DNA from 2 places in the Paenibacillus canaveralius genome. Region 1 is predicted to be linked to the other one. Evidence: predicted binding sites of a transcription regulator. Region 1 holds the regulator's gene; the other holds the start of a gene.
The links. The regulator CtsR, encoded in region 1, represses protease genes until heat stress. The targets are predictions, from matches to a motif close to ATGGTCAATAAAGGTCAAACA.

Region 1 (16,079 bases):
CGGAATGAATATTCCCGGACTGTTTTAAGGTAAAGGGCTTCGTAAGAAGCCTTTTTTCCATCTTTATTCACAAAAAGGAGAAACCCCGCGTTGCATTATCCAGAACCGATTTCCAAATTAATCGACGCATTTACACGCTTGCCCGGCGTCGGCCCCAAAACAGCCGGACGTCTGGCTTTTCACGTTCTCCGCATGAAGGAAGAAGACGTGCTTGATTTTGCCAAGGCGCTCGTGAACGTCAAGCGCAATCTGCATTACTGCTCCGTCTGCTGCAATATTACGGATATTGATCCGTGCCGTATCTGTCAGGACAAAAGCCGCGACGGGTCCGTTATCTGCGTGGTTCAGGAGCCGAAGGATCTGGTTGCGATGGAGCGGACGAGAGAATTCGACGGCTACTATCATGTGCTGCACGGCGCCATTTCTCCCATGGAGGGCATTGGCCCGGATCAGATTCACATTGCCGAACTGCTGAAACGTCTCGGAGACGAGCATGTCAAAGAGATGATTCTGGCCACCAATCCAAACATTGAAGGCGAAGCAACGGCCATGTATCTTTCCAGGCTGGTTAAAGGCTTTGGCCTTAAAGTGACCCGTATCGCGCACGGTCTGCCGGTAGGCGGAGATCTAGAGTATGCGGACGAGGTGACGCTCACCAAGGCACTTGAAGGACGCAGGGAGATCTAGATAGGCTTTCTCCATTGTCTGCAAGGCATACTTGATCAGCCGTAAAACAAATATCCTTGGCCGTCCTTCTTGTAAGGGCGGTTTTTTTGTTGCCGGACAAGTTCTAAACCGGTCCTTTTTCTCCATAAATATTAAAGATGACAGGCTCATGGCGATTATGAGTACAGGGGGAAAAGGCAATGAATGAACTGAGGAAGAGTGCGTTTCTGTTTCAACGGGGTACGCAAAAGACGGAGGAACAGGACAAGCGGGAGCTGCTGGCCGAGATCAGATTGGCTCATTCGCAGTGGAAAACGGCGCAGCATCATTTTGAACAAGCTCTGGAAAAAGACGAGATCGATTATGCCATCTATGCGGTAGAAGCGGCGGAAAAGCGCTATGAAATGCTGCTCAGGCAGGCTAAAAAGCAAAACGTGACGTCCGCGTATCATATTACTGAGGAGGTGCGGGGATGAAAATGGCCGTATGGGGAATGCTTGCTTTGTCGGCCGGAGCCCTGCTGTTTATGCTGGTTCGCCAACCGGGCGCCCGCAGGATTTTTTCGAGCATCGGAGTGCATGTTGTAGTAGCCGCATTTCTGCTTTACGGTATGCAGACTGCTTAACGGATATACCGGGCTTGAACTGCCGATTAACATCTACACGGTAGGAATCGTATCCGTTTTAGGCGTGCCTGGATTAATGCTTTTATCCGCTCTCAAAGTCGCGTTGGTATAAGCCGATGAGGCATATAGTTTACCTGGTTAAAAATGTATGTTTGAAAATTGTTGACTTCGTATTTGTGCCGTGGTATCTTATTTAAGTCGCCGCTGAAACACGGTGCCGACAACGAGGCTGACAAGCCGAGATTGTCCTTTGAAAACTGAACAACGAGTGATTGAAGCGTCTCAGTAATGAGACAATAAATGAGAAGAAATTCTCGTCAGCAACGAATTTTTTGAGCTTAATCAGCTTGAGATAAACCGCTGGCCTTACGGCTAGCACAACTTTATCGGAGAGTTTGATCCTGGCTCAGGACGAACGCTGGCGGCGTGCCTAATACATGCAAGTCGAGCGGACTTGAAGAGAAGCTTGCTTCTCCGATGGTTAGCGGCGGACGGGTGAGTAACACGTAGGCAACCTGCCTGTAAGATCGGGATAACTACCGGAAACGGTAGCTAAGACCGGATAACCGGTTTCTCCGCATGGAGAGACTGTGAAACACGGAGCAATCTGTGGCTTACGGATGGGCCTGCGGCGCATTAGCTAGTTGGTGAGGTAACGGCTCACCAAGGCGACGATGCGTAGCCGACCTGAGAGGGTGAACGGCCACACTGGGACTGAGACACGGCCCAGACTCCTACGGGAGGCAGCAGTAGGGAATCTTCCGCAATGGACGAAAGTCTGACGGAGCAACGCCGCGTGAGTGATGAAGGTTTTCGGATCGTAAAGCTCTGTTGCCAGGGAAGAACGCCAAGGAGAGTAACTGCTCTTTGGGTGACGGTACCTGAGAAGAAAGCCCCGGCTAACTACGTGCCAGCAGCCGCGGTAATACGTAGGGGGCAAGCGTTGTCCGGAATTATTGGGCGTAAAGCGCGCGCAGGCGGTTTTTTAAGTCTGGTGTTTAATCCCGAGGCTCAACCTCGGTTCGCACCGGAAACTGGGAGACTGGAGTGCAGGAGAGGAAAGTGGAATTCCACGTGTAGCGGTGAAATGCGTAGAGATGTGGAGGAACACCAGTGGCGAAGGCGACTTTCTGGCCTGTAACTGACGCTGAGGCGCGAAAGCGTGGGGAGCAAACAGGATTAGATACCCTGGTAGTCCACGCCGTAAACGATGCATGCTAGGTGTTAGGGGTTTCGATACCCTTGGTGCCGAAGTTAACACAGTAAGCATGCCGCCTGGGGAGTACGCTCGCAAGAGTGAAACTCAAAGGAATTGACGGGGACCCGCACAAGCAGTGGAGTATGTGGTTTAATTCGAAGCAACGCGAAGAACCTTACCAGGTCTTGACATCCCTCTGACCGGCTTAGAGATAAGCCTTTCCTTCGGGACGGAGGTGACAGGTGGTGCATGGTTGTCGTCAGCTCGTGTCGTGAGATGTTGGGTTAAGTCCCGCAACGAGCGCAACCCTTGAACTTAGTTGCCAGCAGGTAGAGCTGGGCACTCTAAGTTGACTGCCGGTGACAAACCGGAGGAAGGCGGGGATGACGTCAAATCATCATGCCCCTTATGACCTGGGCTACACACGTACTACAATGGCCGGTACAACGGGAAGCGAAGGAGCGATCCGGAGCCAATCCTAGAAAAGCCGGTCTCAGTTCGGATTGCAGGCTGCAACTCGCCTGCATGAAGTCGGAATTGCTAGTAATCGCGGATCAGCATGCCGCGGTGAATACGTTCCCGGGTCTTGTACACACCGCCCGTCACACCACGAGAGTTTACAACACCCGAAGTCGGTGAGGTAACCGCAAGGGGCCAGCCGCCGAAGGTGGGGTAGATGATTGGGGTGAAGTCGTAACAAGGTAGCCGTATCGGAAGGTGCGGCTGGATCACCTCCTTTCTATGGAGACTCGGGTCCTGCAACGGACCCAGTCAAGAAGGCAATGCCTTCAACCTTCAATCACTCGTTGTCAGTTTTGAAAGGGCAAGAACCTTTCAAGCTACAAACCTTCTGGAGTTTGGCGACTCCGGAGACCACGCAATTCGTTTGGTGACGATGGCGGAAGGGAACCACGCGTACCCATCCCGAACACGACCGTTAAGCCTTCCAGCGCCGATGGTACTTGGACCGAAGGGTCCTGGGAGAGTAGGACGTTGCCAAGCGAACCCACTTTGTGGGTTTTTATTTTGCGAAAAGAGCAGGCAGTTGCTTGCTGGCATGCAAGACCAAAGTGAGTGAACACTCACGACATACGGGCCCTTAGCTCAGCTGGTTAGAGCGCACCCCTGATAAGGGTGAGGTCGGTGGTTCGAGTCCACTAGGGCCCACCATAACACCCCAAAAAGTGAAGCGCAGCTTCGCGGAAGAGTCCGAATACTTTTCGGGGGCCCCATAACCATGTGGGCGATATAATGAGGGGCCATAGCTCAGCTGGGAGAGCGCCTGCCTTGCAAGCAGGAGGTCAGCGGTTCGATCCCGCTTGGCTCCACCAAAAACCGTCTTCAACATCCTCTTAATTTCCAGTAAATTACGGGTTGATCTGAAGATGCGTGATATGGTAAGATACCTCTTGCCGCTTTGAGCGGTAACGAAGTAAGTTGATCCTTGAAAACTAGATAGCGAAACATGTAACTAGAATCATCCAAACCTTTTGGTTTTGATCGATGTAAAGCGAGGTTATATGCTGAAAAGTGATTTTGTAAGCGCAGCTTACTAGCACGAGTCAGGATATAACGGAGCGACTGGTCAAGCTAATAAGGGCACACGGAGGATGCCTAGGCGCTAGGAGCCGAAGAAGGACGTGGCGAACGACGAAATGCCTCGGGGAGCCGTAAGCAGGCTTTGATCCGGGGATGTCCGAATGGGGGAACCCAGCTGTGGTAATGCGCAGTTACCATGCAGTGAATACATAGCTGCATTGGAGGCACACCCAGGGAACTGAAACATCTAAGTACCTGGAGGAAAAGAAAACAATAGTGATTCCGTCAGTAGCGGCGAGCGAACGCGGATTAGCCCAAACCAGGGAGCTTGCTCCTTGGGGTTGTAGGACGTCAACATGGCAAAAGTTCATTAGGTGAAGTGATCTGGAAAGGTCCGCTGCAAAAGGTAACAGCCCTGTAGCCGAAAGTGAACGTATGCCTAGACGGATCCTGAGTACGGCGGGACACGTGAAACCCCGTCGGAATCCGGCAGGACCATCTGCCAAGGCTAAATACTCCCTAGCGACCGATAGTGAAGCAGTACCGTGAGGGAAAGGTGAAAAGCACCCCGGGAGGGGAGTGAAAAAGAACCTGAAACCGTGTGCCTACAAGAAGTCAGAGCCCGTTAACGGGTGATGGCGTGCCTTTTGTAGAATGAACCGGCGAGTTACGTTTGCATGCGAGGTTAAGCTGAAAAGGCGGAGCCGCAGCGAAAGCGAGTCTGAATAGGGCGACTATAGTATGCAGGCGTAGACCCGAAACCGTGTGATCTACCCCTGTCCAGGGTGAAGGTGCGGTAACACGCACTGGAGGCCCGAACCCACGAATGTTGAAAAATTCGGGGATGAGGTGGGGGTAGCGGAGAAATTCCAATCGAACTCGGAGATAGCTGGTTCTCCCCGAAATAGCTTTAGGGCTAGCCTCGGGGGATGTGTCGTGGAGGTAAAGCACTGATTGGGTGCGGGGCCCGCCAAGGGTTACCAAGTCCAGTCAAACTCTGAATGCCACAGACATTACCCCGGGAGTCAGACAGTGAGTGCTAAGATCCATTGTCAAGAGGGAAACAGCCCAGATCATCAGCTAAGGTCCCCAAGTGTGTGTTAAGTGGGAAAGGATGTGGAGTTGCACAGACAACCAGGATGTTGGCTTAGAAGCAGCCACCATTTAAAGAGTGCGTAATAGCTCACTGGTCGAGTGACTCTGCGCCGAAAATGTAACGGGGCTAAACACACCACCGAAGCTATGACTTGCACCTTGTGTGCATGGGTAGGGGAGCGTTCTGTACGGAGTGAAGGTAGATCGTGAGGACTGCTGGACTGTACAGAAGTGAGAATGCCGGTATGAGTAACGAAAAGATCAGTGAGAATCTGATCCGCCGAAAGCCTAAGGGTTCCTGAGGAAGGTTCGTCCGCTCAGGGTAAGTCGGGACCTAAGGCGAGGCCGAAAGGCGTAGTCGAAGGACAACAGGTTGAAATTCCTGTACCACCGTAAGCCGTTACGAGCAATGGAGTGACGCAGCAGGGTAGGGACGCGGACTGATGGATGTCCGTCCAAGCAGTGAGGCTGATGTGTAGGCAAATCCGCACATCATAAGGCTGGGCTGTGATGGGGAGCGAAAATTACAGTAGCGAAGGTCTTGATCTCACACTGCCGAGAAAAGCTTCTAGCCAGGCGAAGGTGCCCGTACCGCAAACCGACACAGGTGGGCGAGAAGAGAATTCTAAGGCGCGCGGAAGAACTCTCGTTAAGGAACTCGGCAAAATGACCCCGTAACTTCGGGAGAAGGGGTGCCCCGGTAGTGTGAATAGCACGAGGGGGCCGCAGTGAAAAGGCCCAAGCGACTGTTTAGCAAAAACACAGGTCTATGCGAAGCCGCAAGGCGAAGTATATGGGCTGACGCCTGCCCGGTGCTGGAAGGTTAAGGGGAGCGGTTAGGACTAGTCCGAAGCTGTGAACCGAAGCCCCAGTAAACGGCGGCCGTAACTATAACGGTCCTAAGGTAGCGAAATTCCTTGTCAGGTAAATTCTGACCCGCACGAATGGCGTAACGACTTGGGCGCTGTCTCAACGAGAGATCCGGTGAAATTTTAATACCTGTGAAGATGCAGGTTACCCGCGACAAGACGGAAAGACCCCATGGAGCTTTACTGCAGCTTGATATTGGACTTTGGTACGATCTGTACAGGATAGGTGGGAGCCTTTGAAGCCTGAGCGCCAGCTTGGGTGGAGGCGCCGTTGGGATACCACCCTGATCGTATCGGAGTTCTAACCTACTACCGTAAGCCGGTAGAGGGACCGTGTCAGGTGGGCAGTTTGACTGGGGCGGTCGCCTCCTAAAGAGTAACGGAGGCGCCCCAAGGTTCCCTCAGAATGGTTGGAAATCATTCGAAGAGTGCAAAGGCATAAGGGAGCTTGACTGCGAGACATACAGGTCGAGCAGGGACGAAAGTCGGGCTTAGTGATCCGGTGGTACCGCATGGAAGGGCCATCGCTCAACGGATAAAAGCTACCCTGGGGATAACAGGCTTATCTCCCCCAAGAGTCCACATCGACGGGGAGGTTTGGCACCTCGATGTCGGCTCATCGCATCCTGGGGCTGAAGTAGGTCCCAAGGGTTGGGCTGTTCGCCCATTAAAGCGGTACGCGAGCTGGGTTCAGAACGTCGTGAGACAGTTCGGTCCCTATCTGTCGCGGGCGCAGGAAATTTGAGAGGAGCTGTCCTTAGTACGAGAGGACCGGGATGGACGTACCGCTGGTGTACCAGTTGTCTCGCCAGAGGCATCGCTGGGTAGCTATGTACGGAAGGGATAAGCGCTGAAAGCATCTAAGCGTGAAGCCCCCCTCAAGATGAGATTTCCCAGTATGTAAGACCCCTTGAAGACGACGAGGTAGATAGGTTGGAGGTGGAAGCACAGCAATGTGTGGAGCTGACCAATACTAATCGGTCGAGGGCTTGACCACGAGGCACTTACGACAGTAAATGCCGCATCAGAAGCATACCCAGCGTATGCACCATAAGATCTTTGGATGGATCGATTGCACGTTTCGCTGCTAGTTTTCAGGGAGCAACCTAAGAAACCTCTATGAATTTATTTCATAGAGGTTTTTTGCTGTATTTGCATATTTTTCAGGATAGCGTTAAAACTAAAGAGAGGAAGTTCTGCTTAACTCGTTATCAGGTACTTGCAAAGTAATATGGAAATGATTATAATTGAGTTAAGGTCAAAGAAAGTCAAAGTCAATTTACTTCTCAACAACGGGAGGCTGAATTGATGCGTAATGTTTCCGAGATTATCGAGCAATATCTAAAGCACATATTGCAGCAAAGCCCCGAAGGGTCCATTGAAATCCAACGGAACGAGCTCGCTGATCAATTCCAGTGTGTGCCGTCTCAGATTAATTATGTCATCAGCACACGATTTACCCTTGAAAAAGGCTACGTGGTCGAAAGCAAGCGCGGAGGCGGAGGTTACATCCGGATTCAGAAGATCGAATTAAACGCCTACGGCTCCTTGCTGGACACCATCATGACGACCATTCGTGAAAGTATAGATCAAGCGTCGGCCGAAGGGTTGATTTACCGCCTGGAAGAGGGCCGGTTGATCAGTCTAAGGGAAGCTGCCATCATCAAAGCCGCAATATCGCGGGATGTGCTTCAGTTTAAGCTTCCTTTACGGGATGAAGTCCGTGCCCGGATTTTGAAGGCGATGCTGATATCCTTACTGAGCAAATAAGGAGGGGTTGACGTGCTTTGTCAAGAATGCGGCAAACGGCCCGCAACGCTTCATTTTACGAAAATTGTAAACGGTGAGAAGACAGAGTTTCACTTCTGTGAAACGTGTGCTAAAGAGAAGGGCGAGCTGATCCCCGGTACGCCGGGAGGTTTCTCCATTCATAATCTGCTTTCGGGTCTGCTCGACTTCGATCCTTCTTCCGGAACGGTTTCAAGCAAAGCCCGTCCGATAAGATGCGAGCACTGCGGACTTACGTATTCACAATTCAGTAAATTGGGACGTTTCGGCTGCAGCCACTGCTATGAAAGCTTTCAGGATAAGCTGGATCCCCTTTTTAAGCGGGTTCACGGGAATACGCAGCATGTCGGCAAAGTGCCGAAACGCTCCGGACAAGAGATCGAGCAGAAGCGTGAGGTAGAGCGACTCAAGAAAGAACTCCAGACGCACATCGAACAGGAAGAATTCGAGAAAGCGGCTCAACTGCGGGACCGTATTCGCGACCTCGATAAGAAGTCAGCCGGCAGCAGTTAACTTCGACGCCCGCCTCAAACCTTTGAATTTGGAGAAAAGGAGGGTTCCTCTTTGAGACATTTTGTCAAGGAAGCATTAAGCGAATGGATGAAAGGGGACGGTCCCGATTCGGATATCGTGATCAGCAGCCGCATTCGTATAGCGCGGAATCTGCAGGATTATCCGTTTCCGATGTTGGCCACGAACCAGCAGTCCGCCGAAGTGCTTGAGAAAGTTTCAGCTGTTCTGGGCAATGAAGACTTAAAAACGATCAGCGACTTTACGCTTGTGCCGCTCTCGGAACTGAATGAACTGGAGCGAAGAATCTTGGTAGAGAAGCATCTGATCAGCCCGAATCTGGCAACCGAATCGCGGAACGGAGCCGTTATCCTTAACGACAACGAATCTATCAGCATAATGGTGAATGAAGAGGACCATCTTCGGATTCAATGCCTTTGTCCCGGATTCCAAATTAAAGAGGCCTGGGATTTGGCTAACCAGATTGACGATATTTTCGAATCCCAGCTCGACTACGGCTTTGACGAAAGACGCGGCTACTTGACCAGCTGTCCCACGAATGTGGGAACCGGTATACGGGCTTCGGTCATGATGCATCTTCCCGCTCTTGTTTTGACCCAGCAAATTAACCGAATTCTATCCGCGGTTTCACAGGTTGGCCTGACAGTCCGGGGCCTATATGGCGAAGGAAGTGAAGCGTTAGGAAATTTGTTTCAGATTTCCAATCAGATTACGCTCGGCCAGTCCGAAGATGAAATCATTGATAATCTATATAGTGTAGCCAAACAGATTATCGAACACGAGCGTGCCGCCAGAAGGCAACTCATGCAGGAATCCAGAATACGTATAACTGACCGTGTTATGCGGTCATACGGAATTCTGACTCATGCTTCGATTATCGATTCCAAGGAAGCGGCACAGCGGCTATCCGATGTCCGCCTTGGCATAGATCTTAATTTAGTGGGGGAAGTTCCCGCACACACCATGAATGAGCTTCTCGTAATGACACAGCCGGGATTTTTGCAGCAAATAGCAGGTGAACTGTTATCACCGGACGACCGGGATATCCGGCGCGCCCAAATCATTCGGGAAAGATTCAAGCCGTGTCATAACGTTTAATGGTACTATACGACTTTCGTTCGAAATTACAATGGAGGTGCTAAGTATGATGTTTGGAAGATTTACGGAACGTGCACAGAAAGTTCTTTCCCTTGCACAGGAAGAAGCAGTACGCCTGGGTCACAACAATATAGGTACGGAGCATATCCTGCTGGGCCTGATTCGCGAAGGCGAAGGTATTGCGGCTAAAGCGCTGGTGGCTCTCGGACTCGGACTTGAAAAAATTCAGGATGAGGTCGAATCTTTAATCGGCCGCGGACAAGAGCAGCCCTCCAATATCGCTTACACACCGCGTGCCAAAAAGGTCATTGAACTTTCGATGGACGAAGCCAGAAAGCTTGGCCACACATACGTAGGTACGGAGCATATCCTGCTCGGTCTGATCCGTGAAGGCGAAGGGGTTGCGGCACGTGTGCTGAACAACCTGGGTATTTCGTTAAACAAAGCCCGCCAGCAAGTTCTGCAGCTTCTCGGAAGCAGCGAAGTTGTTTCGAGCAATCACGGCAGCGGCAACAACGTCAACACGCCTACGCTGGACAGTCTTGCGAGAGACCTGACGGCTATCGCCAAGGAAGGCAACCTGGATCCGGTTATCGGACGTTCCAAAGAAATCGAGCGTGTTATTCAGGTTCTCAGCCGCCGTACCAAAAACAACCCGGTTCTGATCGGGGAGCCTGGTGTAGGTAAAACGGCCATTGCCGAGGGCCTTGCTCAAAAGATCATTAACAATGAAATTCCGGAAACGTTAAAAGATAAGCGTGTCATGACACTCGATATGGGTTCCGTCGTGGCAGGCACCAAATACCGTGGTGAATTTGAAGACCGACTGAAGAAAATTATGGATGAAATCCGCCAGGCGGGGAACATCATTCTCTTCATTGATGAGCTGCATACTTTGATCGGTGCAGGCGGTGCAGAGGGCGCGATCGATGCTTCCAACATTCTGAAGCCGGCCTTGGCTCGCGGCGAACTGCAGTGCATCGGGGCCACTACGTTGGATGAATATCGCAAATATATCGAGAAGGATGCCGCTCTGGAGCGCCGCTTCCAGCCGATTACGGTAGATCAGCCGACTCCGGAAGAAGCGATCCAGATCCTTCACGGACTGCGTGACCGCTACGAAGCGCATCACCGGGTGAAAATTACCGATGAAGCTATCGAGGAAGCCGTCAAGCTGTCAGACCGGTATATTCCTGACCGTTTCCTGCCTGATAAAGCGATCGACTTAATCGATGAAGCGAGTTCGAAAGTAAGGCTTCACTCTTACACGGTACCGCCTAGCTTGAAAGAGCTGGAACAGAAGCTCGAAAACATCCGCAAAGAGAAAGACGCGGCTGTTCAAAGCCAAGAGTTCGAGAAAGCCGCTTCTCTGCGTGATACGGAGCAGAAGCTGCGCGAAGAACTCGACAGCACGAAGAACGATTGGAAAGAAAAGCAGGGACGTATGGATACGGAGGTTACTCCGGACGACATCGCCCAAGTTGTAGCGAGCTGGACCGGGATTCCGGTTCGTAAATTGGCCGAAGAGGAAACCGAGCGTCTTCTTAAAATGGAAGATATTCTTCATAACCGCGTAATCGGTCAGGAAGAAGCGGTTAAAGCGGTCAGCCGCGCAATCCGCCGTGCAAGAGCCGGTCTGAAGGATCCGAAGCGTCCGATGGGCTCCTTTATCTTCCTGGGTCCGACCGGTGTAGGTAAAACCGAGCTTGCCCGCGCTTTGGCGGAATCCCTGTTCGGAGACGAAAATGCCGTTATCCGCATTGATATGTCCGAATACATGGAGAAACACTCGACGTCCCGTCTCGTAGGAGCGCCTCCGGGATATGTAGGCTACGAAGAAGGCGGCCAATTGACCGAAAAAGTACGCCGCAAGCCTTATTCCGTTGTCCTGCTCGATGAAATCGAGAAAGCACATCCGGAAGTGTTCAATATCCTTCTGCAAGTACTGGAAGACGGACGCCTGACCGACTCCAAGGGCCGTACCGTTGACTTCCGCAACACTTTGATCATTATGACGTCCAATGTGGGCGCCGATACGATCAAGAAAAATTCGACTCTCGGCTTTACGGCTGTCCAAGATTCCGGTAAAGATTACAACAACATGAAGGACAAAGTAATGAACGAGCTGAAGAAAAGCTTCCGTCCCGAGTTCCTGAACCGGATCGACGAGATTATCGTCTTCCACTCTCTCGACGAGAAGCACATTGCTGAAATTGTCAGCCTGATGGCCGATGAGCTCCGCAGACGTCTGAAAGAACAGGAAGTTGACTTTATCCTCACCGATAACGCAAAGAACTTCTTGGCGAAGGAAGGCTTTGATCCGAGCTACGGAGCAAGACCGCTTCGCAGGGCGATCCAGAAACACATTGAGGACCGACTCTCCGAGGAACTCCTCAAAGGAAGCATTTCCAAGGGCGACTCCCTTACTATAGACGAAAAGGACGGCGAACTTGTTGTGCTTCGGAACGAAGAAGCGATGACGCAGTCCAAGTAAGTCATATAATCAAGCATTTTGCGGTATGCAGCTGTACCGCAAAATGCTTTTTCTTTTGCCAAGTACTTTCATAGCATTCGCAAAAATGGTAAACTTTGAATGACGCTGGAACGGTTTGCCCGTTTTACGCGTAGAAAGAGAAGGGGAACTTCGCGCCATGAGTAAAACGAAAACGAAATTCATCTGCCAGCAGTGCGGGTATGAAACCCCGAAGTGGCTCGGCAAATGTCCCGGCTGCGGAGCGTGGAACAGCTTTGCCGAAGAAGTAGAGACGGTTGTCAAAACGCAGGGAATGAATTCTTCTTTTCTGCGGACGAAAGAAAAACCGACTCCGATCATAAACATAGAAAGCAGCGTAGAGCAGCGTGTGCTTACGGACAACGGGGAGCTTAACCGCGTTTTGGGCGGCGGCTTCGTACCCGGTTCGCTCATTCTGGTCGGGGGAGATCCCGGCATAGGGAAATCAACGCTGCTCCTGCAAACCTCGCACTCGTTAACGAAAGAGGGGCGGAAGGTTCTATACATCTCAGGCGAGGAATCGATTCGTCAGACGAAACTTCGCGCGGACCGGCTTGATGCCGTTTCGCCGAATCTTTACGTGCTCTGCGAAACGAATATGGAAGTGGTGGAAGAGGCGATCCAGGAGGTCCAGCCGGATTTTCTGGTCATCGATTCCATTCAAACCGTCTATCACCCAAGCGTATCCTCCGCCCCGGGAACCGTTTCCCAAGTGCGTGAATGCACAAGCCATTTCATGCGCATAGCTAAGCTTAAGAATATAGCGACGGTTCTCGTGGGCCATGTAACCAAGGAAGGCGCTATTGCCGGACCGCGCCTGCTTGAGCACATGGTGGACTGCGTGCTTTATTTTGAAGGGGAACGGCATCACACTTACCGCGTGTTGCGTGCGGTTAAAAACCGGTTCGGTTCAACGAACGAAATCGGCATTTTTGAAATGCGCGAGACCGGGTTGGCCGAAGTGAGCAATCCGTCGGAGCTTTTCCTGTCCGAGCGCCCGCTTGGCGTGGCCGGATCGACAGTCGTCGCCAGCATGGAAGGAACGAGACCGGTCCTGGTTGAGATTCAGGCGCTCGTCTCGTCAACCAACTTCCCGTCTCCGCGCAGAATGGCTACGGGAATCGACCATAACCGGCTGTCGCTCATTATGGCGGTCTTGGAGAAACGGGTCGGTCTGTTCCTTCAAAGCCAGGACGCTTACTTGAATGTAGCCGGCGGAGTCAAGCTCGATGAGCCGGCTGTCGATCTGGCCGTGGCGATAAGCATCGCCTCCAGCTTCAAAGAGCAGCCGACGCAGGCTTATGACGCCGTGTTCGGTGAGATCGGGCTCACGGGAGAGGTCCGCGGCGTATCGCGTATCGATCAGCGGGTCAAGGAAGCGCAGAAGCTCGGCTTCCGGCGTGTCATCATGCCCGAAAAAAGCCTTAAGGGCTGGACGCCTCCAAAAGGCATCGAAGTGATCGGTGTAAGCACGGTGTCCGAGGCTTTAAAAGCGGCATTGGACTAATCGATGCAGCCGGGTTCGCCCGGCCCCTTGCAAGACGGATCTATTGAAAACAAGGCTAGCGTGAAGACGCTCGGCTAACAGAACGGAAATGCTTCAGGAGGATTAACATGAGCAAAGAAGAAACTAAACGAGACGTCATGAGCCAACTGCTCCAGCTGGTCGCTCCGGGTACGCCTTTCCGCGATGGGCTCGAGAACGTGCTTCGTGCCAAGACGGGAGCCTTGATTGTCGTCGGATGCACTCCGGAAGTCATGGAAATCGTGGACGGCGGGTTTTCCATCGACTGCGATTTTACGCCAAACTACTTGTATGAATTGGCCAAAATGGACGGAGCCATCATTTTAAACGAAGATGCCAAGAAAATTTTATATGCGAATACCCAATTGATTCCGAACTCTTCGATTCCATCGACCGAGACGGGGATCCGGCACCGTACGGCCGAGCGGGTTGCCAAGCAGACGAACAAACTGGTGGTGTCTATTTCTCAGAGACGGAACATTATTACCTTGTATCAGGGAAACTTGCGGTATTCACTCAAGGATATCGGAGTTATTCTGACCAAGGCGAATCAGGCGATCCAGACGATGGAACGATACAAGACGGAACTGGATCAATCCTTGATCAATCTGGGTGCTTCCGAGTTCGAAGAGCTTGTGACTCTGCATGACGTCACCAATGCCATTCAACGGGTGGAAATGGTGCTTCGTATCAAGAACGAGCTCAACAGATACATCACGGAGCTTGGAACCGAAGGACGCCTGATTTCCATGCAGCTCGAAGAACTGGTCGGCAATACGGAGCTGGAAGTGCGTCTGCTTCTGAAGGATTATGTCCGGGAACTCAGCGAAGAGAAGATCAAAGATATTTTGCTGGGGCTCAAACGCCTTTCTTCCGAAGAACTGCTTGATCCGCACCATATTATCCGGCTGCTCGGCTATCCGCACACCAACGCCGTATCGGAGGAACTCGTTTCTCCAAGAGGGTTCCGGGTACTCAATAAAATCCCGCGGCTTCCTTCCATCATTATCAGTAATCTGGTGGAAAAATTCGGTCATCTGCCTCATATCACGGTAGCGACGATCGAAGAATTGGATGAGGTAGACGGAATCGGGGAGGTCCGGGCAAGAGCGATCAAAGAAGGACTGCGAAGAATTCAGGAGCAAGTATTAATTGACAGGCATATTTAAATTGCATACAATCATAAAGTATAAATATGGGTTGGATCACGTTGTTTTAATGGGGTACAGTATACTTAGAGGTGGACTAAACTAATATGATAACCAAATCGCTTCCTAGCTTGTTTACTGTTGGGAATCTGTTTTTAGGCGTTCTTGCCATCATTCTCGTGTTTAACGAAAGACCGGATACGGCTGCCGTGCTTGTTATCGTGGCTATGCTTCTCGACGGTCTGGATGGACGAGTTGCTCGTGCGCTCAACGCACAGAGTGAGTTTGGTAAGGAACTGGATTCGTTGTCGGATGTCATTTCGTTCGGTGTAGCACCGGCGTTTATTATGTACGTTGTCGCATTCGGCGATATCCGCCCTGCCGCGGCAGCCTGGGTCGTAACGGCCATATTCCCGATTTGCGGAGCTCTTCGTTTGGCACGTTTTAATGTGGTGGCGGGTACACCGGGTTACTTTATCGGCTTACCTATTCCGGCGGCAGGCGGCATACTTGCAACGCTGGCATTGTTCCACACCGAGCTGAACGTCTATGTTCTGCTGGTCAGCACAGTACTGCTTTCCTATCTGATGGTGAGCAACGTTAAATATCCGAACTTTAAGAAAGCGGGCATTCCCAAAGCCGCTATCTGGATTACACCGATTATCGTGATCATTGCGGTTATTATCGGAATCAGCAAACCATCGTTCATTTCCAAAATGATTTTCATACCGCTTGTGATCTACGCGCTTTATGGCTTAAAAAAAAACGTTGATCGCCTCTTCGTTCTTCGCCGCAGAAAGCACAAAAGCATGGAAACGACCGAAGATCTGGCGAATTCCAAAACTCATCTATAAAAAAGAGCAGGGAGCTTAAGCTTCCTGTTTTTTTTCGCGAATATATATGACGGTGTACAAAAAAAGCATCTATTTTCATCCGGGCTGCGGAGGAGAATACATGCTTTTTTTCTTCTATCTAAGACATATTGAAAAATCCGAGTGTCGAGCATTTTTTCGATTCGTCTTCGAGTACTTTTTCCAAGTTTACATCAAGAAGGTTGCTCAGAGCGGAAAGATAAAAAAGGTGCTTCCCGATTTCGGTGGAAATAGCTTCCATGCAGTGTTCGCACAGCTCGCCTTCCAAATGGGTTTGCAGTCTCGATTTTAGCTTGATCCAATGTCATTTCGGAAGAGTACTCCTGTTTCTTGGCATTGACTTCAATACAGCCGCATTCGGTAATCGATTTGATGACAGAGCGGTTCACACCGGCATTGGATTGTTGAAATTTGGACAATACATCAAGCAGGCTGCGATGGCGAAGCAGCAGTTCACCAACTTGTTCCTGGAAATCTTTCAGGGACAGGGCACTCATCTCATGCACCTCATTTTAGTTTCGTCTCCATCTCATTATATAGAAATTAGGATAGAGAGGCAATCTGACACCTTCCGCGTGTTTAACCATCCAACATTTGGAACATACTTGTAACA
Region 2 (16,079 bases), 5.1 Mb from region 1:
ACAACCAGATCCGTTACGGAAACGTTTGGAGTCGGAACGCGCATAGCCATACCGTTCAGTTTGCCTTTAAGCTGCGGCAGAACCAGGGAAACGGCTTTAGCTGCACCCGTAGTGGAAGGAATGATGTTCTCGGCTGCCGCACGAGCGCGGCGAAGATCCTTATGAGGCAGGTCAAGCACTTGCTGGTCGTTCGTATAGGAGTGAACAGTCGTCATCATGCCTTTTACGATACCGAACTTCTCGTCCAATACTTTAGCGAAAGGAGCAAGACAGTTAGTCGTACAAGAAGCGTTGGAGATGACCGTATGAGCGGAAGGATCGTATTTCTCTTCGTTAACGCCCATAACAACTGTGATATCTTCGTTCGTAGCCGGTGCGGAAATGATAACTTTCTTTGCTCCGCCTTTCAGGTGAGACTCAGCTTTCGCTTTGTCTGTGAAGATACCAGTGGATTCAACGACGATTTCAACGCCGTATTCAGCCCAAGGAAGGTTTCCAGGGTCGCGCTCTGCAAATACCTTGATGGATTTGCCGTTAACTTTAATCTCGCCTTCGCCGGCTTCAACCGTAGCGTTAAGTCTGCCGTGAGTCGTGTCATACTTGAGCAGGTGCGCAAGCGTGCTTACGTCCGTCAGATCGTTGATTGCTACGATTTCCACTTCAGTGTTGTTCAGAGCGGCGCGGAATACGTTACGTCCGATACGACCGAAACCGTTAATACCCACTTTTACCATTGTAATTCCTCCCAGTAGAAAGTTTATATTTCAAGACGCGCCTGTGGCCCGTCAAGATAACGTGTACTTTAACATCTCCACGGCTGCCGCTTCGTCCGTCACCAGGATATCCTCCTGGCCGTATTTTAAAACCGAAGCTACAGCCGCGCCTTTGCTTTTGCCGCCGGCTACGCCGATCACGACTTCGCAGTGCTGGATATCTTCCAGCCGAAGCCCTACGGTCGGCATCTTATGGACAACCTTGCCCTCGGGGTTAAAATAGTAGCCGAACGCTTCGGCCAACGCCCCTTCGCCGCGCAGGCTGTCTATCGTCTCGGAGTCTACCTTGCGCCTCTGCGCCATGACGATAGCATCTCCAATGCCGTGAATGACGATGCGGCTGCTGCGGACCACGTCCATCATCTCCTGGATGTTCGGTTCCTGGATCAAAGACTGGTAAGCCTCTTCGCGGAGATGATCCGGAACATGCAGGAGGCGGTACTGCCCGCCGGTCTTTTTCGCCATCTTGGAGGCGATCATGTTCGCCTGCAGCTCCACGCTTTCGCCGAGCCCTCCGCGGGCCGGAACGAACAGGCTGCCCTTGAGGGCGCTCGTCGTGGACAGGTGCTCCGCCACTTCGGCCATTGTGGAGCCGCCGGTAACCGCGATCACGTCATGCTTCGTGACGTGCTTGCGCAGCATCAGCGCGGCCGCCCGGCCCAGCTCCTTCTTCGCAAACAGCGAAGAATCCGAATCGCCGGGCACGACTACGACCTGCTCCAGGCGGAAATGGTCGCGAATCCGCTTCTCCAGCTCGTTGAGTCCGAGCATCTCCTTGATAAGCGGCTGAAGCTTCTCCAGCAGTTCCCTGCCCGATTCGCTGATGCGCATGCCCGATGTTTCCGTTTCAATCAGGCCTTGGCCTTTCAGAAACTCCACTTCGCTGCGCAAAACCCGCTCCGTCATATCGAGAGCGCCGGCCAGGGTTCTGCGGCCCACGCTTCCGAGCAGGAAAATATGCTGCAGAACGGTGTAACGCTTGTTCAGAACCTCCAGCAAGTCCGGCAGGAGCTGTTTCTGGACGTCGAGAATATCTCTCATGCCTTACACTCCTATTGATCGTGTTGGGACCCAAAATGTCCCGCGAGTGCATTTTAAGTCCCACATGGATCAAAAAAAACTTGCCTTGCACATCCCCATTATACCCCAGTTCGCATAAAAGAATCAATGTGTGCAAAGTTTGATTTTTGTAAATGGGCGTCCGAAAAAAAACTGAGCCGGAGGACTTGCTTTTTTTATACCTCTATCATATAATAACCTTTGCTGTTACTTAATGAAACATGCGCCCGTGGTCCAATGGATATGACGTAGGCCTCCGGAGCCTGAGATCGAGGTTCGATTCCTCGCGGGCGCGTCCTGCTTTACACCAAAAAGCTTCTGTCTTCGGACAGAAGCTTTTTTTGTTGCACCCGGCGGCTTCAACCGCTATTCCGCCGAGCCCATAAACATTTTTTGAATTCCCGCATACCGTGCGCGGAGCCAGCCCAAAACGGTTTCCTTGTTCCTTTTTACGACAACCAGACCCGTCAAAGCGATAGCGGCCGCAATAATGGCAACCGTCGAGTACTGGGAAATCACATGCAGCAGTTGCTGGATTTTCGTACCGAACAAGAAACCTACCATCACGTACGTAATGACCCACAGCACGCCGCTCAACCCGTTAAATATCAGGAAAGTCTTCAGGCGGATTTTCAAAATCCCTGACACATACCCTGTAAAATGCCTCAAACCCGGAACAAAATAACTGACGAGAATAATTTTGTCCCCGTACTTATCGAACCATTTTTTTATTTTCAAAAGTCTCTCCGGATTGAGAAGCACATACTTGCCGTACTTATCGAAAAAAGGCGTCCCCAACTTCCGTCCAAGCACATACGTAAAGATGGTTCCCGCAAAAGCTCCCGCAAATGAAACGCCCATAACACCAGCCATATTAAACGTGTTTACATGTACCATATGTCCCGAAATCATCATAGCCAGTTCCCCGGGAAAAGGCAGGGCCACCGATTCTGCGAAGAGGCCCAGGAAGAGCACCAGATACCCGTATTGTGCGAAAAGATCACTAATCCACTCCATAGTCCGCTCCTTAATTCCAATTAATTTCCTCTCTTTGTTAGCCAGTATACCTTTTAAGGAGGAGTTTAATAATGGTCCCCGGTTTAGTTTGGAAACTGGACTTTGGTCGTGGCAGGAACCAGACCCCCTGTCATTTTGTGGATTTAATCCCTGGATTTACGGGCGGCTTGATACATGAGCCTTGCGGAGCCTGAAATGTTTCACCCGTTCCGCTTGAGGGGAAAGAACGAGAGAGGTTTTTCCAAATAAGTTTGACCTTTCTTGACCTTTTGACGTTTTTTCGTTATCATATTTGTAGATACTGAAAATTAACGCAGTTATAGCGGCGTATTATCGAAGGAGGTAACATTAATGAGTTTTATTCCAATGGTTGTCGAGCCTGATGCAAGAGGAGAACGCGCTTACGATATTTACTCCCGTCTTCTTAAAGACCGTATTATTTTTCTGGGTACCCCGGTAAATGATCAGGTCGCCAACGCGATTATCGCCCAACTGCTGTTCCTAGATGCGCAGGACCCCGACAAGGATATTCATTTGTACATTAACAGCCCCGGCGGTTCCATCACAGCTGGAATGGCGATTTACGACACGATGCAGTTTATCAAATCCGACGTTTCCACGATCTGCGTAGGGATGGCGGCTTCCATGGGCGCTTTCCTGCTTGCGGCAGGCGCCAAAGGCAAGCGTTACGCCCTGCCGAACTCCGAAGTCATGATTCACCAGCCGCTCGGCGGTGCGGAAGGTCAAGCGACGGATATCGAAATTCGCGCGAGACGCATTCTCAAAATGCGTGAGAACTTGAACAAAATTCTCGCGGAGCGTACAGGCCAGCCGCTGGAACGTATCGATAAAGATACCGACCGCGACTACTTTATGAGCGCGGCCGAAGCAAGTGCCTACGGTCTTATCGATAAAGTGATCGAGAAGACAACCGAAGGCGGCAAGGAAGCTTAATTTTCTCAGCCAAAAAACCCCGGACTATCGACTTTCGTCGGTAATCCGGGGTTTCTTTTTTCGTGCGGGCGAAATTAAAACGGATCAGTCCAGATCCGCAAGCGGATAGAAAATCAGATCGATCGGGAAAGCCGAACCGGCCGGAGGCGTAAACTCGATATCGAGCGACTTCTCCGTCCCTGTGGTGCGGTGGAGAATTTGCATGCCGTCAAAAGCGGTGATGACACCGGAATACGGGATCGATTGGATCTCTCCGTTGATCTTGATCGGCCCTTTGAAAACACCGCCGCGGGCCAGCAGCATAATCGCCATCTTGCGCGGTTTGTCCGCGTGAATCTTGTAGACAACGCCGTAGTTGCCCCCATTCTTCACGTTTTCCTTACGCATCACGTCGTAGCCGTCCACGAAAGGATCGGTTTTCCCATCCCCGATGACCAGCTTGGACGCTTTGGTGAAGGAAGAGGCGTCGATATTCCACTTAATCTCGGAAACGTCGAATGAGCCCCTTACATGCCCTGTAAAGCCGAGCTGCTTGCTTTCGGACAGTGTCGTGCTCGACAGCTCATCGGCCGCCAGGAAAGAAAACTGCACTTCTCCCGAAGTTTCCAAATCATAGAACAGATTTACGCCCTGACCGGGATAGAAATCCGGAAGCTGGCGGTAAACGAGTGTATCGTGCGGCGGAATGGTCAGCTTCTCGTTATATGTATTGCCCAGCAGGAAGTCTACGGAAGCCTCGCTGCCGATCAGGTTCGCATATACGGAAGGCCATACTTCGCCTTTGTTGGTCGTTTTGACCGTGACGGGCTTATCCGTCGTGTTCGTTGCCATAATGGCGAACGTTACTTTGTTCTTCGTTCCGTTGATGTGGTCCGCATACAGACGGCCCTTGCCGTTAATCATGTCCTGATACAGGATGCCCGGCTCCGTAAATTCTTCGGGGCTATCGCTGACGAGCAGCTTGCGGCCCGGTACGTTGGTCGTTTCTTTGGGAAGCATCGGCAAGTTGTAGAAGTGGGAAGTCAGCGTATCCCAGCTCAGTTTGTAGAAGCTGCCGATCTCATTGTGATAAACCGGATATTCGGCTTCCGATATATACGGGATATCTTCAACGATAACGTTTTTAGTGAAGACCTTGCTCACATGTCCGTGCTTGTCGTAGACTTTAAGGCTTACCGGATAGGAACCCGGCTTGAAGAACGCGTCCTGCTTGCCTGTCCATTCGTACTTCGCCATGCCTTCCGCATCCGGATCGTAGCAGAGGTCGATGTACTTGACGGTCTCGCCCAGGCGGTATTTCTCTTTGTGAGTCGTAAACTTGGCAACGGGATTCGAATTGTTCACTCCGTTGTCGTAAATGCCTTCCGGCTTGGGAACGTAGATGATTTCCACTTTGCGCGATTCGTGGTAATACGTATACTTGGCGCCCATATAATCGGCAACCCAGGTCAGTTTGACGAGCAGCTTGCCCTTTACGATCGCCGCAACCGAATCGAACGGTACTTCCTCGCCGTTGATGTAGGCTTTCTTCAGATCGCTGCTTAAAACGATGTTATAGCCCGGAGGCTGCATCGTGATCGTTCTGGCCGTATTGTCCCACGTAACGGGGAACCCCAGACTGTCACCGATAAATTTAGCCGGAACGAATGTTTTGTCCTTGATGATGGTGGCCGGCGATTCCAGCTCCACTTGATCTTCATTGACGAACGCCTGCTTGTTGTCCAGGTACAAAACAATTAACTGTGATGAGGACGAGATTGCGCGCGCCTGAATCGGCATCAGGAAAACTGCGAACAGCACCAGCGCCATCAGAAGCGAAACCTCTTTCTTCCATTGAATCATGCTCCTACTCCTTTTCCTTCCTTTTTCTAAAAAACGACATGACAAAAAAGCCTTCTCCCGAAAAATCGCCCAATCTTTAGACGTTTTTTGCTGGAAAAGGTTTCTGTTTGACCAAAAATAAAAAGCTCCCTTGGCAGGAAGCCTTCGTTCTTACTGATTTTCAAGTTCTTCTTTGCTGACCAGCGTGACTAAAGCGTTTACAGCCTGTTCAGCGTCCGAACCTTCTGCACTTATGTAAATTTCAGTTCCTGTGCTGATCGCGAGGCTCATAATTCCCATAATGCTCTTGGCGTTTACCTTCTTCTCGTCCTTCTCTACAAAAATCTCGGACGAAAATTTATTGGCTTCCTGAACAAATAAAGCAGCGGGTCTAGCGTGAAGGCCGGTTTTCAATTTCACCACTACTGGGCGTCTCGACATGGATTGGATTCCCCCTACGTTCTTAATTTGCAGTCTATAATGCATCCCCGGCAATATCGCTCGGAGGTTCCCCTTACGTGTAACTTATGTCGGTTAAGCATCAGGCATGATGATTTCTATCCAATTCATGTTGGATGTTCATCGAACGGGGACCTGGCACCGGGCTGCGCTTGTCCGTTCAAGAACCGCGAGTGCCGTAAAATGCGTAATCTGCTTCATATTATACCATTTTACGTCGAAATACTCTAGGAAAAAGTTCCCGTATAGGTCTAACGGATGGCTGCGCCGTTGCGAATTTTGTCGGCCAGTTCGTCTATTTTCCGCAGACGATGATTGACACCCGACTTGCTGACGCTTCCCTTCAGCATGTCTCCGACCTCTTTGAGGTTCAAGTCGGGGTGCTTCATACGGATCTCCGCGACTTCACGGAGTTTTTCCGGAAGGCTGTCCAAGCCGACTTCCCGTTCGATAAGACGGATGTTATCGATCTGACGGACAGCCGCTCCGATCGTTTTATTAAGATTCGCCGTTTCGCAGTTTACGATACGGTTTACCGAATTTCGCATATCCTTCATGATCCGGACATCCTCGAAACGCAACAGGGCCTGGTGTGCGCCAATAATGCTGAGAAATTCAATAATCCGCTCGCCTTCCTTGATGTAGAACACGAACCCTTTCTTGCGCTCAATGCATCTCGCGTTCAAATCGAATCGGTTGGCCAGCTGACAAAGCGCCTGACAGTGTTCTTCATACATGGAGGCAATTTCGAGATGATACGAAGAACCCTCCGGATTATTGACGGAGCCTCCCGCAAGAAAAGCCCCCCGAAGGTAGGCCCGCCGGCAGCAGTTTGTTTTTACGATGCCTTTATCTATGCCCGGAGTAAATTGAAAGCCTTCCGACACGATGTAAAGGTCGGAAAGCAGCTCTTGTACCTGGTTCGGCACGCGGACGATATAGACATTATTCTTCTTAAGACGCATTTTCTTACGGACGAGCAGCTCGGTATGAAGCTCATACCGCTTTTTAAGCAAAGAGTAAATCCTCCTGGCAATAGCGGCGTTTTCCGTTGAAATATCAAGAACGACGCGCTGATTCGTCAGCTGGACGGAACCGTTCATGCGGATAAGAGCCGATAATTCGGCTTTCTCGCAGCAATCCTCCGCTTCGATTAGGGTCAATTCCTTCTTCGTTTGCGCCGCAAAAGACATGGGGACTCACCTCTTCCTGAGCATCCAGCTCTCCACGATCTGATAGATATGCTCGCTTAATTTATCCGCATCATGGCGCAGATAGGTCCGGAAAAGCACCAGCTTGTCGGCGATGACGCGGTATCCGCGCTTCGTCACCTCATCGAGGTCCAGATGGACGGCTTTGGCGCCTTTCTCGGCATATTTATTCTGTACCTGGGGAGGAATCTCCCCGTTGTTTACGATGACATAATCAAACAAATGATGGCCTATATGGTTATGAATGGCCGTCAGATGATCTCCGACGGAGTAATCGTCCGTCTCGCCCGGTTGGGTCATCACGTTACAAATGAACATTTTGACCGCATCGGATTTGAGAATCTCCTCCGCTATTCCCGGCACGAGCAGATTAGGAAGGATACTCGTGTACAGGCTTCCGGGTCCGCACAGGATGGCATCCGCATCGCGGATAGCCTCGACCGCTTCCTCCAGCGGCTCGATGTCCGCCGGCTCCAGCATAACCCGCTTGATGCGTCCTCCGGCTTGGGGAATCTTCGACTCCCCTTCCACGATCGTGCCGTCCTCCATCAGCGCCCGCAAATACAGCTCCTGCCTGGAGGCAGGCAGCACACGGCCGCGTACCGCGAACACGCGGCTCATCTCACGGATACCGGTGACGAAATCACCGGTGATGTCCTTCATCGCCGCGAGAATCAGGTTTCCGAGGCTGTGGCCCGCGAGTCCGGTTCCGGCCGGAAACCGGTACTGCAGCATCTCGGAAAGCAGCGGCTCCACATCCGCCAGTGCCGTAAGCACATTGCGGATGTCGCCCGGCGGAGGGATTTGCAGCTCGGAGCGCAAAATGCCGGAGCTGCCTCCGTCGTCGGCTACCGTTACGATAGCCGTGATATCCAGCGGTTTCTGTTTCAACCCCCGGAGCATGACGGACAATCCTGTTCCGCCCCCTATGACGACTATCCGGGGGATATCGGCAGGGCGGTAAACTTTAGACATGGTTTCACCCTCTTATGGTCGGTCGCGTTCCGCATCTCGATGATTGACTCTGACGATTTCCGTCTCGCTGTTTCCCATAACCTTGCCCAAATACTCGGCAATAGCCACGGACCGATGCTTGCCGCCCGTACAACCGATGCCTACGACAACCTGGCTTTTGCCTTCTTTTTTGTACTGAGGAACAAGAAAATGAAGCATATCGAGCAGTTTCGTCAGAAACTCCTGCGTCTCGTTCCACTTCATCACGTAGTCATATACATCCGCGTCCTGCCCCGTATTCGGGCGAAGCGTCTCCACATAATGCGGATTCGGCAGGAAGCGCACGTCGAAAATAAGATCGGCATCAATCGGGATGCCGTATTTAAAGCCGAATGAGATGACATTTATAGATATGCCGCCGCTACCCATATTGGTGAAGCGGGAAGCGATTTTTTGTTTGAGCTGCGCCGGCTTCAGCGCACTTGTATCGATAACCTGCGAAGCGTGGCCCTTTAATTCTTCCAACAGCTTGCGCTCCAGCAGAATGCCCTCCAGCGGAGCATCGTTGGGAGCAAGCGGATGGCGGCGTCTGCTTTCTTTGTAACGCTGAACCAGCGTGGAATCCGTTGCGTCGAGAAATAAAATCTCGTACGTCAATGTGTAATCTTCCTTGATAGAGCGCAGCGATTCCTGCAGCGCCGTGAAAAATTCCCGGCCGCGGAGGTCGATCACCAGCGCCACTTTGCCGATTTTGCCGTGGGATTGCTCGATTAATTCCGCGAATTTCGGAATCAAGACCGGCGGCAAGTTGTCCACACAGAAAAATCCGAGATCCTCGAGACTTTGTACGGCAATTGTTTTTCCTGCACCGGACATGCCGGTAATAATGACAAGCTTGGCCGCCGCTTTGCTTTCTTCCATGAGTTCACCTTCCTCATCCGTTATAGGGTACCCTTCCGGGTGGAAGCCGCATTGTAAGCTTTGGTTGCTAATGAAGGTTTAAGCCTGCCGCTCCTACGATGCCCGCATCGTTGCCCAGCGTGGCCGGCACAATTTCAACGCCGGTATAGGCGCGTTCCGGAGTCAGCTTGCGGAATGTCTCACGGATCGGGTTGAACAGGATTTCTCCCGCTCTCGACACGCCGCCGCCGATAATAAACCGCTGCGGATTAACCGTTACCGCTACCGCCGCCATCGACTTACCGATATAGTAAGCGGCACGGTTCACGATGCGCACGGCTACCTCGTCTCCCGATTTGGCCGCATCGAATACGTCTTTCGCCGTGATCTTCTCGATCAGCGCCAGGCTCGTACGGTCGCCGCGTTCCTTGGCGTCGTTGGCCATTCTGACGATACCCGTCGCGGAAGAGACCGTTTCCAGGCATCCGGATTGTCCGCAGTTGCAGGCAATCGCTTCAATATCGGGAACAACGGACATATGACCGAGCTCGCCTGCCATCCCGTTGAAACCCTGATAAATTTTTCCGTTTATAATAAGGCCGCCGCCCACGCCCGTTCCAAGCGTATAACAGACCAGGTTCGGGATACCCCGCCCGGCTCCGCCCCACGCTTCTCCAAGCGCCGCGACATTGGCGTCATTGTCTATTTTTACGGTTTTGCCGAGCTTCTCCTCAAGCGTCTTCTTGACTGCGACATTGCGCCAGCCCAGATTAGGCGACAATTCCACAAAACCTGTCGGAATGTCCATAAAGCCAGCGATTCCGGCTCCGATCCCCGCAACTTGTTCCCATTCGTATGGCGATTCGTCTACGATCCTGTGGACGTACTCGACAATACGGTCAAGCACAAAATCGGGACCGTGCTCGGTTCCGGTAGGACCTTCGTAAGTCTGAATCAATTTTCCTTCTTCGTCGCAGAGGCCTACCTTGATGCTGGTGCCCCCTAAGTCCACTCCGACATAAATCCGTTGTGTCATGCTAAATGTCACCTCAGTGAAGAGTTAAGTTATTTCATAAGTCTTTCGCTATGGGTGTTGCTCCTGTACCCACTATAAGCGAACCCCCTAGGAAGGTCAAGGACGGCAAATTGAAAAAACGTGGAAGGGTATACGCCGTTCCACGCCTTTTCGTATGAGTCTAATAATCCGTATTACAGGGACTTGCTCCAATCGTGAACCATGTTGCCTTCAAGGAACTTCTCGCAGTCCAAAGCCGCCATACAGCCGCTTCCCGCCGCCGTAATCGCTTGACGGTATTTCAAATCCTGAACGTCGCCGCAGGCGAACGCGCCAGGGATATTGGTTTCCGTAGTTCCCGGTTTAACGAGAATGTAACCCGTTTCGTCGGTCGTGATCTGTCCGCCGAGGAATTTCGTGTTCGGAGTATGTCCGATCGCCACGAAAATACCGTCGGTCTCAAGAACTTCTTCGGAGCCGGTTTCGTTGTTGAGAACTTTAAGGCCGGTTACGCCTTTGTCTCCCGCAACGACTTCAAGCGGAGTGGAGTTCAGGCTCCACGTGATTTTCTCGTTTTCACGCGCACGATCCTGCATGATCTTCGAAGCGCGAAGCTCGCTTCTGCGGTGTACGAGACGAACTTCGGAAGCGAAACGTGTAAGGAAGTTCGCTTCTTCCATTGCGGAGTCGCCGCCGCCGACTACGATGATTTTCTTGCCGCGGAAGAAGAATCCGTCGCAAGTGGCGCAAGTGCTCACACCTCGTCCGATATTCTCGCGCTCGTTCGTAATGCCGAGCAGCTTGGCGGAGGCGCCGGTGGAGATGATCAGAGATTCGGTCTCGATCTCGCCAAGACCTTCTACATTAAGCTTGAACGGACGCTCCGTAAGCTCTACGCTGTTAACCCAGCCGGTTTTGAACTCGGCGCCGAAACGTTCGGCCTGCTTGCGCATGTTGGCCATAAGTTCCGGTCCCATGATCCCTTCGGGGAAGCCCGGGAAGTTCTCTACCTCGGTCGTTGTCGTCAGCTGTCCGCCAGGTTCCGGACCTTCAATAACCAAAGGGTTAAGATTGGCGCGTGCCAGATAGATGGCTGCTGTTAATCCGGATGGCCCGGTTCCTACCACAATTGTTTTATACATGGATCGATCTCTCCTTCTTGGGAACAAATCAGAATTCGTATGATCGCGGGTGAGTGTTCAATCATCACTTCCTGCAATCATTCTCTATTTAAAATAATTCTAATTAAAATTATTCTAATTTGCAAGTGTGATTAATCCCGGCCCTTCTTTTCCACGTTCCAGAGCTTCGGCAGAATCGCATCCATCTTCTCCTTAAGCCCGCATGCTTCGTCTATCAGCTTCACATTCTTGCTTACGGTCGAAACGGTCGTATGGTAGCGGCTGGCTACCTCGTGATAGGAAATCGACCTGCGGTGCATTTTGGCGACCAGGTATTCGAGGGCGGCCGACCAGCCCTCCACTTTCGTAATCCTCGGTACGCTCGGATACACCCTGCTCAAATATTCTACCCACAGTGTCTGCAGGTCATGCTGCTGGATCATGTCGTACCGCTGGTGCATATGCCGGTGAGCCGTTTCCATTACGGTCTGCCATTTAGGCTCCCATTTCGGAAGATCGGTCGTGTGCACGGAGTTTTCCACGGTTTTCAGCGTTCCGTCCAAATGAGCTTTCAACGGCTCTTCGACTCCGATGGTCCGCAATACGAAGATAGCTACCTTTTTCAGATAGTCGTCCTCTTTGGAATCACCGATAAACTCGATGAGCGCCTCTCTCACTTCATTGTCGCCGATATAGACGAACGTCTGAAGCACCTGAAGCTTCGTTTCCACATCCCCATGGCGGAGCGCCCAGAAGAAAGAGCTGCGGACAAGCGGGTCCTTGGCAATCTGGTCGGGGATCGATTCGGGCGACTGTTCCAATTGGCGGAACTGCTCCTCGAACGGAAGGTTATAGTGATAGCTGAGCGAAAGCGGGCGTTCGTCGGAACGCCGATTCAGCTGCTCCAGATAAAAGCGGGCGATATCCGACCCGTTCTCCAGCTTATCCACCTGGTTCCAGAGAACGCGCGCCTCCTGAAATCTGCCGATATTGCAAGCGGCCACGGCCGCATAATGATAAACGCACGGATCCAGACCGCTGTCGTTGGAACGGGAGATCCTCCTGAAAAGCTGGTAGGCTTTCTCGTGATCGCCCAGAATCCCCATCGTGGTCGCAAGCTTAAAGACGTGCTCCTGCTGGAAAGGAAACGTCTTGCGCAAAGTTTCCATCAGTTCGGCAAGTTCTTCCTTGCGTCCGAGATGCTGGTAAAAAATCGCCATATTGCACAGCGCGTGAAGATTGCCGGGATCTATGTTCAGCACTTCGACAATGGCATCCAGCGATTTCTGAAAATGACCGGTGTAATAATAAGCCAGCGCCAGATTATTACGGGCCGCCAAAAAATCGCCGTGCTCTTCGACGATATCTTCCAGAACGCGCACCGCTTCCGCGAACTTGCCTTCTTCCAGAAGCAGACGCGCCTGATCATGCTCATACAAACCCTCGCGGGATTTAATGGTCTTAAGCTTGGCCGGGCGCTCCAGTTCGTAGCTGAGGAAATCAAGCATTTCCTCGGCTTCTTCCAGATAATGCCCGTTTGTATCATTCTCCAGGTAACGGACAAGAGCGCCCTCCGCCTGTTCGTACTGATCCATATTGGCGTAATTGTTCGCCATATAGAAGTGGCATTCGGTCATCGAGGGATCGATCCGGTCGAGAACATCTTTCAAGATGTCGTTGGATTCCTCGTACTTGCCCAATTCGGAGAGAACCCCTGCAAGGTTGCAGTGGTTCACCGGGTTATCGTATTCGTATTCTACCGCTCGCCGGAAATATTTCAACGCCTTATCGTAATGGAAACGATCGAGCGATTGAACCGCTCTTTCAAAAAAGAACGTGGCATCCATGCTGATTGGGATAATTTTCGGTTCCGGCTTTACGGAGACACGCTTTTTCTTTTCCATGATTAGGCACCTCCGGTACTTTGAGATCTATGATCAAGTATAGCACAGTCCCCGAGGTTTCAAAAACACGATTTAAACGCCGCCGTACTTGAACAGCGAAGAGAGAGAGCCGCCGTCACTGACGATACGAACCGCATGCGAGAGCAGCGGAGCGACGGAAAGCACCTTGAAACGTTCCGCGTGATCGTCCGGAATCGCGAGGGAATCGGTGATCACGACTTCACGGATATTCGGGTGATCCAGACGCTGGAGCGCCGGGCCCGAGAATACTGCGTGAGTGGCGCAAACATAGATATCGTTCGCTCCGCGTTCCTTCAGTCCTTCCACAACGTTCACGATCGTCGTGCCGGTATCGATCAGATCCTCGATGATGATCGGCGTACGGCCTTTAACGTCCCCGATTACGTGAGTAACGACCGCTTCATTGTGAGCCGGGCGTTTCTTGAACATCATCGCGAACGGAGCGTCCAGAATGTTGGCAAGACGCTCAGCCGTCGTAGCGCGGCCGGCATCCGGAGATACGATGACCGGATCGACGATGTTTTTCTTCGTGATGTAGTCGCTGATAAGATCAAGAGCGGTCAGGTGATCGACAGGGATGTCGAAGAATCCTTGGATCGCCGGTGCGTGCAGGTCGATGGTGATAACGCGGTTCGCCCCTGCGGCACTGACCAGATCGGCGACAAGTTTCGCGGAAATCGGTTCGCGCGGCGCGGCTTTTCTCTCTTGGCGGGAGTAACCATAGTAAGGCAGGATCAAGTTGATCGTGCGGGCGGATGCACGCTTGGCCGCATCCATCATAACCAATAGTTCCATAAGGTGTTCATTGATCGGATGGGAAAACGTTTGTACTAAAAATACATCGCAGTTACGGACACCTTCTTCATACAAACAATAAATTTCCCCGCTTTTGAAGCGAGACAGCTTGATTTTACCGAGCGGAACGCCCAGGTCGTCGCAAATGCTCTGTGCCAGCTTCGGGTTGGAAGAGCCGGAGAAAATTTTAATGTTGTTGAGATCCATGGTTATGGTTACCTCCGAAATGTTTTTGATTATTGGGACTGCAGACGGGTCAAACTTCTGTATAGAACGCTGCGCATACGTTTTCATGCGAAAGCGCTTTTTAGCGTGTAAGCCAGAAAAAAGATGCCCCCTCTGTCTAGTGTCTAGTACCAGGGACATTCTCCTACCCCACTATTATACATGAAACTTGTCGAAATGAAAAAGCGCAGAGGACGCCAAATCGAGGTAATTGTGGCTAGTTTATGAACTTCGGAAACAAAAATCGGTACCCGTTCCTCTAGCTGGCATATTTGCCTTCAGAGCCGGATACCGAGATTTCCTTTACTTGGCTTTGCTGATGTGGCGCCGCTCCAGCTCTGCCATGACATCGTCAAGCGGAAGCTTGGACTCGCGCATAAGAACCATCAGATGAAAAATGAGATCGCTCGTTTCGTACCGGAGTTCGTCGTGGTCTCTGTTTTTGGCCGCGATAATCACTTCTGCGGTTTCTTCGCCTACTTTTTTGAGAATTTTGTCGATTCCTTTCTCAAACAAATAGGTCGTATAGGCACCTTCCGGTCTTTCCGCTTCGCGGGAAGCGATAATGGACTCCAGCCTCGACAAAATGCCGAAACGGTCGGCGGAAGCAGGCACGGCTGCCGGATCTGCGGCTAAACCGGACTCTGCGCCATTCACCGGAATTTCACTGCCGAAGCAGGTGTAAGATCCGGTATGGCAGGCAGGCCCGGTCTGTTCCGCAAGCACCAGAAGCGTGTCCGCATCGCAGTCATACTTGAGCGAAACCACGCGCTGCGTGTGCCCCGAGGTCGCTCCCTTGTTCCAAAGCTCCTGCCGCGAACGGCTCCAGAACCAGGTTGTGCCGGTGGCTACCGTTTTTTCAAGCGATTCCTTATTCATATAAGCCAGCATCAGAACGTCTTTGCTGACGGCATCCTGCACAATAGCGGGAACGAGACCCTGCGAATCGTAGCGGATGCTGTCCAGTTGTGTGCCTGTCATCGAATCTCCACTCCTTTTTTCTTCAAGCTCTCTTTGACGCCCTGAACCGTCAGTTCTTTATAATGAAAGATCGTCGCGGCCAGGCCCGCATCGGCGCGGCCTTCGGTGAATACTTCGTAGAAATGTTCTTCGTTTCCGGCACCGCCGGACGCGATGACGGGGATTCCGACAAATCCGGAAACCGCTTTGGTCAAAGCCAGATCGAAGCCGTCCTTCGTGCCGTCCGCATCCATGCTGGTAAGAAGCAGCTCGCCGGCGCCCGCCGTCTCCATCCGCTTCGCCCACTCGACAGCCCGGATGCCGGAAGCCGTCCGGCCCCCGTGGGTATAGACTTCCCATTCGTCCCAGTCCGGGTTGAACTTGGCGTCAATGGCGACGACGATACACTGGGACCCGAATTTGCGGGCTCCGTCCGATACAAGCTGCGGATTCTTGACCGCCGCCGTATTGATGCCGATTTTATCCGCGCCGGCACGGAGCAGACGCTTCATATCATCCGTAGTCGAAATTCCTCCTCCGACCGTGAACGGGATCGTGATTTCGCCTGCCGTTTTTTTCACGACCTCCACCATCGTCGCCCGTCCTTCAACCGAAGCCGATATGTCCAGGAAAACAAGCTCGTCGGCCCCTTCGCGGTCATAAATGGAAGCAAGCTCGACCGGATCGCCCGCGTCTCTCAAATTCACGAAATTTACACCCTTGACGACCCGGCCGTCTTTCACGTCCAGACAGGGAATAATCCGTTTAGCCAGCATTCTGACTTCCCCCTTCAACTCAGTACCACAATATATCGGAGCATCTTGATGCGTAAAGTGTGCTTTTAAATGCGCTGCCCTGTCTAAACGCCCTGCGGCCTAAACCAGCTTCAG

Region 2: the regulator CtsR is predicted to act here: its motif matches at 3,098-3,118, upstream of clpP (ATP-dependent Clp endopeptidase proteolytic subunit ClpP).

The regions. Positions count from the first base shown of each region.
Region 1 is NZ_JBDFMM010000001.1:5,375,762-5,391,840, reverse strand. Features, by position in the region: gene ABC395_RS24400 (YbaB/EbfC family nucleoid-associated protein) at 1-28, shown strand, start outside; gene recR (recombination mediator RecR) at 91-687, shown strand; gene ABC395_RS24390 (DUF2508 family protein) at 867-1,142, shown strand; gene ABC395_RS24385 (hypothetical protein) at 1,139-1,291, shown strand; gene ABC395_RS24380 (pro-sigmaK processing inhibitor BofA family protein) at 1,284-1,403, shown strand; rRNA gene ABC395_RS24375 (16S ribosomal RNA) at 1,675-3,228, shown strand; rRNA gene rrf (5S ribosomal RNA) at 3,375-3,491, shown strand; tRNA gene ABC395_RS24365 (tRNA-Ile) at 3,583-3,659, shown strand; tRNA gene ABC395_RS24360 (tRNA-Ala) at 3,745-3,820, shown strand; rRNA gene ABC395_RS24355 (23S ribosomal RNA) at 4,073-6,989, shown strand; gene ABC395_RS24350 (CtsR family transcriptional regulator) at 7,301-7,762, shown strand; gene mcsA (protein-arginine kinase activator protein McsA) at 7,775-8,293, shown strand; gene mcsB (protein-arginine kinase McsB) at 8,381-9,409, shown strand; gene clpC (ATP-dependent protease ATP-binding subunit ClpC) at 9,456-11,903, shown strand; gene radA (DNA repair protein RadA) at 12,061-13,428, shown strand; gene disA (DNA integrity scanning diadenylate cyclase DisA) at 13,536-14,615, shown strand; gene pssA (CDP-diacylglycerol--serine O-phosphatidyltransferase) at 14,702-15,448, shown strand; partial or broken gene ABC395_RS24315 (DUF1573 domain-containing protein) at 15,567-15,963, opposite strand.
Region 2 is NZ_JBDFMM010000001.1:286,793-302,871, reverse strand. Features, by position in the region: gene gap (type I glyceraldehyde-3-phosphate dehydrogenase) at 1-734, opposite strand, end outside; gene ABC395_RS01425 (sugar-binding transcriptional regulator) at 786-1,814, opposite strand; tRNA gene ABC395_RS01420 (tRNA-Arg) at 2,056-2,127, shown strand; gene ABC395_RS01415 (DedA family protein) at 2,199-2,849, opposite strand; gene clpP (ATP-dependent Clp endopeptidase proteolytic subunit ClpP) at 3,201-3,803, shown strand; gene ABC395_RS01405 (copper amine oxidase N-terminal domain-containing protein) at 3,888-5,645, opposite strand; gene ABC395_RS01400 (HPr family phosphocarrier protein) at 5,796-6,065, opposite strand; gene whiA (DNA-binding protein WhiA) at 6,335-7,276, opposite strand; gene ABC395_RS01390 (gluconeogenesis factor YvcK family protein) at 7,283-8,269, opposite strand; gene rapZ (RNase adapter RapZ) at 8,282-9,169, opposite strand; gene ABC395_RS01380 (ROK family glucokinase) at 9,237-10,184, opposite strand; gene trxB (thioredoxin-disulfide reductase) at 10,358-11,305, opposite strand; gene ABC395_RS01370 (CDC27 family protein) at 11,437-13,188, opposite strand; gene ABC395_RS01365 (ribose-phosphate diphosphokinase) at 13,261-14,211, opposite strand; gene hisIE (bifunctional phosphoribosyl-AMP cyclohydrolase/phosphoribosyl-ATP diphosphatase HisIE) at 14,533-15,210, opposite strand; gene hisF (imidazole glycerol phosphate synthase subunit HisF) at 15,207-15,965, opposite strand; gene hisA (1-(5-phosphoribosyl)-5-[(5-phosphoribosylamino)methylideneamino]imidazole-4-carboxamide isomerase) at 16,065-16,079, opposite strand, start outside.